Fibrella aestuarina BUZ 2: one gene and its partner. Each later gene encodes a partner of the first gene's protein in a complex. Links are inferred from orthologs where the notes say so. Each region holds a gene or a part of one and is shown on either strand. Other genes may lie near its edges. The genes, in order: accD and FAES_RS10570.

The links.
Region 2: the proteins of accD (region 1) and FAES_RS10570 are in contact, whole or in part, in a solved structure (PDB 8UXZ), measured with the Escherichia coli proteins. The link is inferred for Fibrella aestuarina BUZ 2 from one-to-one orthologs.

What each region holds. Positions count from the first base shown.
Region 1 is NC_020054.1:1,134,805-1,137,900, reverse strand. Bases 103-2,872 are described here. They hold accD (acetyl-CoA carboxylase, carboxyltransferase subunit beta), read left to right. Parts: upstream 103-951; coding sequence 952-1,794; downstream 1,795-2,872. Other genes in these bases: FAES_RS04495 (T9SS type A sorting domain-containing protein), read right to left, coding at 2,859-2,872; FAES_RS04500 (radical SAM protein), read left to right, coding at 1,870-2,850; FAES_RS04510 (DNA alkylation repair protein), read left to right, coding at 150-854. Also shown: cell division protein FtsZ, read left to right, coding at 1-84; more of FAES_RS04495, read right to left, coding at 2,873-3,096.
Region 2 is NC_020054.1:2,588,790-2,591,995, forward strand. The notes cover bases 141-3,020. They hold FAES_RS10570 (acetyl-CoA carboxylase carboxyltransferase subunit alpha), read left to right. Parts: upstream 141-1,043; coding sequence 1,044-1,997; downstream 1,998-3,020. Other genes in these bases: FAES_RS10565 (MBL fold metallo-hydrolase RNA specificity domain-containing protein), read left to right, coding at 141-951; FAES_RS10575 (carbonic anhydrase), read right to left, coding at 2,102-2,854; FAES_RS10580 (YfiT family bacillithiol transferase), read right to left, coding at 2,956-3,020. Also shown: more of FAES_RS10565, read left to right, coding at 1-140; more of FAES_RS10580, read right to left, coding at 3,021-3,206. UniProt on the Escherichia coli protein: Component of the acetyl coenzyme A carboxylase (ACC) complex. First, biotin carboxylase catalyzes the carboxylation of biotin on its carrier protein (BCCP) and then the CO(2) group is transferred by the carboxyltransferase to acetyl-CoA to form malonyl-CoA.

The DNA of each region.
Region 1 (3,096 bases):
GCTTTTAGCCGTCACCGGGTAATGCTGTACGAAATTCCACTGTTGCCCGACCACGAGCTGATTCGCTCACGCCTGTTCGATTAGGCAACACCCACTTGATTTGTCTTTATTGGCACGGGCTTCGGCTCGTGCCTTTTCGTTGGTACCCCATGACCCCAGACTACCAGACCGTTCGGCAAACTATACTGGCGCAGGAACAACCTGAGCGCGCCGCTTTCGCAGCTCGTTATTTCAAAACACAGGCCGGCCAATACGGGGAGGGCGATGTGTTTCTGGGTCTGTCGATGCCGCAACAACACGCCTTGGCCCGGCAGTTTCGCAACCTGGCCATTGCCGATACTGAGCAACTCGTTCAGGACCCATACCACGAGTGCCGCATGGTGGGCCTGCTGATCTGGAATCTACAGGCCAAACGGGGCGGAACGGTGCTACGGCAGGCCTTGGCCGACAGGTACGTTGCCAACCGGCAATTCATCAACAACTGGGACCTGGTCGATAGCAGTTGCCCCACCCTACTGGGGCTGCCTTTGCTCACGGCTGACCGGACCTTGCTGTATGAACTGGCCCAGCAGGATCACCTCTGGAGCCAACGGATTGCCCTGGTGACCACCTGGCAGTTTATCCGGCACGGGCAGTTTAGCGATACGTTTGCCCTGGTCGAGCAACTGATCACCCACCGTCACGATCTGATTCACAAGGCGATGGGCTGGATGCTGCGCGAAGTGGGCAAACGTAACCTTGATGCCCTCAACGAATTCCTGCACGACCATGCCCGCCAATTGCCGCGTACGGCCCTGCGCTACGCGCTCGAACGGCACGACCCCGTCAGTCGGCGGGCATTTATGGCCAAATAAGGGTTGGCTGTTCGACGGCGCATCCGTAAACATCAGCCGTCAAACAGCCAACCTCATTTTCCCCTTCGTATCTTTGCTTTCTTTTAGCTCGACAAACATGTCTTGGTTTATACGAAAGGATAAGGGCATTCAGACCCCGACCGAAATGAAGCGGGAGGCCCCCGATGGGTTGTGGTATCAGTGCCCGAATTGCAAACAGGTGATGCATACCCGTGAGCATAAGCTGAACGCGTATACGTGTGTCCATTGCAATTACCACGAAAAAGTAGGCTCGGACGCCTATTTCTCACTGCTTTTTGATGGCAATGAGTTTACCGAACTCGATGAGAATATGATCTCGGCAGACCCGCTGGGTTTTACCGATACAAAACGATACCCCGACCGGATTCGGGCCACCGTGGCTAAAACGGGCCTGAAAGATGCCGTCAGAACGGCTCATGGACCTATGAATGGCACTGAAATCACCGTCGCCTGCATGGATTTCGGGTTCATTGGCGGGTCGATGGGCTCGGTGGTTGGCGAGAAAATTGCCCGCGCGATCGATTACGCGCTGGCCAACAAAACGCCGTTTCTGATGATTTCGCGGTCGGGGGGTGCCCGGATGATGGAAGCCGGTTTCTCGCTGATGCAGATGGCGAAAACATCGGCCAAGCTGGCGCGGCTGTCAGAAGCAGGCCTCCCTTACGTTTCGCTGCTGACCGACCCTACCACGGGTGGTGTGACAGCGTCATACGCCATGCTGGGCGACTTCAATATCGCCGAGCCGGGGGCACTGATTGGTTTTGCCGGGCCGCGCGTCATTCGGGAAACCATTGGTAAAGACTTACCCAAAGGCTTTCAGAGCGCTGAATTCGTACTGGAACACGGCTTCCTCGATTTCATCGTCGACCGTAAAGACCTGAAAGACAAGCTGAGCAGCTTGTTGAAAATGCTGAATTAGCGTAGGACTGGGGGCGTAAGGCACGGGGCAACTAGCACCATTGCGCCCCAGCCCCTACTCCTAGCGTCCCTATCTATGCGCCTCGTTCGTCACCCGGTTTTGTGCAATTATTACGTCACGTACCGCTGTAACGCAACGTGTGGCTTCTGCGACATCTGGGAGAAGCCTTCGCCTTACGTAACTCTCGATCAGGTACGGGCTAATCTGCGGGACCTTCGGCGGCTGGGCGTGCGGGTTGTCGATTTTACGGGTGGCGAACCCCTCCTTCATCGCCAACTGCCCGAATTGCTCGCCGAAGCCAAACGGCAGGGTTTTATTACCACCATCACGACCAACGGATTGCTGTACCCCAAACAGGCCGAACGGCTGCGGGGACTGGTCGATATGCTGCATTTTTCGCTCGATTCGCCCAATGCTGCCGAACACGACCAAGGCCGCGGGGTACGTTGCTTCGACAAAGTGATGGAGTCGATTGCGCTAGCCAACTCGCTGGGTGAGCGCCCTGACATCCTGTTCACGGTGTTCGAACACAACATCGGTCAGATCGAGGCGATGTACGAGCAGATCTGCCGCCCGAACGGGTTGGTGCTCATTCTGAATCCGGTATTCGAGTACAATGGCGTTGGGGGTACGTTGCCCGAATCGGCGCTGCAAACGCTGACACAGTGGGGCAATCGGCCCAGCGTGTACCTCAACGATGGGTTTGTTCAGCTTCGGCGCGATGGCGGTAACCACATCAACAAGCCCGTTTGCCGGGCGGCCAGTACCACCATCGTCATTTCGCCGCAAAACGAACTGGTGCTCCCCTGCTACCATCTGGGCTTGCAAACGTTCCCGATTAACGATCAGTTGCACGAGCTATACCGATCAGCCGCCGTACAGCAACTGGTGGCGCTTGAAGGCCGACTGCCTGCCTGCGAAGGGTGCGCCATCAACTGCTACATGCAGCCCTCGTTTGCCGTGGAGCTATCGAAATACTGGTGGAAAGCCTTGCCGAGCACCCTCAAATACAACCGCATGAAGGGTACCTGGAAGCAGTTGCTACCAAGTTTGTAACATCGGCATTAGGGCTTCACTACTTTCTTAACTACCTGCTGCCCATTGCTTTCCGCCCGAATCAGATACAGGCCCGCGGGCAAACTGCTCACATCAAACGCATGGCGCCGCGTCTCGGCAGCTTGTTTTAACTCAACGGACCGGTGGATGCGCCCCTGGCTATCGAGTAACTCCAGGGTAGCTGGTTTGGGCAACGCCGCTGTCAGTTCGACTTGTATTAAGCCGCTGGCCATTGGATTAGGAGAA
Region 2 (3,206 bases), 1.5 Mb from region 1 along the record:
ACCGATTCGTGCAGCGTCACCTTCATCCCGGCCGGGCACTTGCTTGGCGCGGCCCATATTGTGGTCGACGTTTTCGAGAACGGGCAGAAGAAAAGCATCTGCTTCTCGGGCGACATTGGCCGCAAGAACTACCCGCTCCTGGTCGATCCGGCTACGGTGCCTCCTGTCGACTACCTCGTCTGCGAATCGACCTACGGCAATCGCCTGCACGTCGATCAGATGAGCCCGGAAGATGCCCTCGCCGATGTGATCAAACGGACCTGCATCGACATCCCGGGGCGGCTTATCATCCCGTCGTTCTCGGTGGGACGTACCCAGTCGCTTCTGTACACGCTCAACCGGCTCTACACCGAGCGCGGCTTTCAGCCCATCAAGGTGTTTTCGGATAGCCCCATGGGCCTGGAAAGCACCAAGGTGTATCAGAAGAACATCCGGCAGTTGAGCAAGGAGGCGCGGGAGTTTTACGAAGAAAACGAGACAATCTTCGACTTCGACAACTTCGAATTCCTGGAGTCGACCAAAGCGAGTAAGGCCGTCAGCGATTACAACGAGCCGTGCATCATTATTTCGTCGTCGGGCATGGTGCAGGGCGGGCGCGTGGAATACCACGTAGCCGCCAACATCGAAAACCCGTACTGCACAATCCTGATTATCGGATACTGCGCCGAAGGCACGCTCGGCTGGCGACTGCTCAATGGGCAGCCTACGCTGACGATCAAAGGCGAGGAGAAGCAGGTGATGGCCAACATCGAGCGCATCGACGTATTCAGTGGCCACGGCGACCGCGACGATCTGCTAAACTTCGTGCGGATGCAATCGCCCGAGCAGTTGAAGAATGTATTTTTGGTGCACGGAGAAACCAGCAGCATGGAGGCCTTCCGGGGCACGCTTGCCGAAGCTGGTTATACCCATGTTGAAATCCCCGCCAAGGGGCAGAGTTATGAACTTTAATTAGCGAAGGCTTAGAGCGTAGGGCTTGGGGGGTATCGTCCGTGGTTTATTCGTACACCCAAGCCCTACACCCCAAGCCCTACGCGCACTCTATGAGAACTTATCTCGACTTTGAGAAGCCGCTGGCTGATCTGGAAGGCCGGTTAGACGAACTGAAGCGGCTGGGTGAAACCAGCAAAGTGGATGTGACGGAAGCCATTGCGTCGCTGGAAGAAAGCATCGCCAAGCTGCGGGCCGAACTGTTTAACAACCTCACCCGCTGGCAGCGGGTGCAACTCTCGCGCCATCCCGACCGCCCCTACACGCTCGATTATATTGAGCGCATGTGCGATCAGTTTATCGAATTGCACGGCGACCGCACCGTGCGCGACGATCCGGCGATGGTGGGTGGTTTCGCCGAAATAGATGGCCAGACCATCATGATCATCGGGCAGCAGAAAGGGCGCAACACCAAGCAACGGCAGCAGCGGAATTTCGGCATGCCCAACCCCGAGGGCTACCGCAAGGCCCTGCGACTGATGAAAATGGCCGAGAAGTTCAACAAGCCCATCGTTACGCTGATCGATACGCCGGGTGCGTTTCCGGGCCTCGAAGCTGAAGAACGGGGACAGGGCGAGGCCATCGCCCGCAACCTCAAGGAAATGTTTATGCTGAAGGTGCCGGTGATCTGCATCGTCATCGGCGAAGGCGCTTCGGGCGGGGCGCTGGGCATTGCCATCGGCGACCGCGTGATGATGCTCGAAAACACCTGGTACTCGGTTATTTCCCCCGAAAACTGCTCGACGATCCTCTGGCGGAGCTGGAATTACAAAGAACAGGCGGCCGAAGCCATGAAGCTGACCGCTGCCGACATGCAATCGTTCCGCCTGGTCGACGGCATCATCGACGAACCTACGGGCGGCGCCCACGCCGACCACGCGGCGATGGCACAGATCCTTAAAGACACGATCCTCAACACCATCGCCGAACTCAACACCCTGACCGCCGACGAGCGTATCGATCAGCGCATCGAGAAATTCTGCTCGATGGGGGTGGTGATTGAGTAAACGTAGGTTGTAGGGTTTGTATTTACTGTAAACGGTTGGTTGACGCGCGATTTTGCTTCCGCGTCAGCCAACCGTTTACAGTAAATACAAACCCCCAAAACGAATCAATTTTCCCGCACCTCGCGGTTGCCCAATGCTTGGATGGGCCGATTGTTCTTCGGGTATTTCTGGGCGAATGCACCCTCCTGTCCGGCAGAAATAGCGACCGGGTTCTTGAAAATAAACCAGTCCTGCTGCTGGGTACAGCTTGCCGACATGGGCGAGTCAGCATAGGTGTAATAAGCCTTATTCTGGGGTAATAAATCGGCAGGGTTGATGCTGACGCCCGCCACCACGTTGGGTTGATCCTGCGTCGTGGGCAGGTTGGCGAGCACTTGTTGCAGAACGGCATTTTGTGGGCCATTCGTCAGAAAAACGCCTAGCACGATAATCGCGCCCGTTCGTTCATCCTGATTAACCAGATGCAACTCCATCGGAGCGGCCTTTCCGTTGAGGGTGTGCTCGCTGCCCCGGTGAACGTGAAACTGCTTCAGCAGGTACGTTACCCCATTATAGCTAATCGCGTTTTTGCCATCACCCAGCACCTCGATGGTGTGGCCGTCGTCGAGCACCTGCAAGGGCATCGACTGGTAACTAAACGTCAGCGCAGGCAGGCTCCCCTTCCGGGTTTCGGTCGTGTCGATGTCGATGGGCGACATTGCCTGTCCGGCGCAGGCCGGAGCCCCTTCCGATCGCCAGTTGGTTTGTTCGTAATTCCAGTCGGTAGGGGCGGGTGTTGCGTCGTCGGGTGCCGTTTTAGAGCAGCCCATAGCCGCGAGCAAAAGCAGCCCGACGGTGGCGGGGAAAATCCGGTTCATAACAGTTGAGTTCGTTGATCGCTATACTAGCTACGTCGAAATCAACCCTATTATTTCAATGGATTTAGTAACCGTTCCGTAAACAGGCCAAACCCGCCAGCCTAGCTCGTTAGTGCCAGCTTGATATGGGCGAGGTGATGTTGACCGTGCCACGCAACCATATCCAGCGCTGAAGCGAGCGAGACATTGAGCTGACGGAACGGGTGATAATAAGCCCGTTGCCGCTCGGTTTCGGGCAGGCGTTCAAACAGGTAGGCCAGGCGCGCATGCAGGCCTTCCAGGAGCGCCAGTGAGTAAGCGACCGGCGCGTCGTGACCGTCGGGCTGTTGGGCCCAATCGCCGACCGAACTCA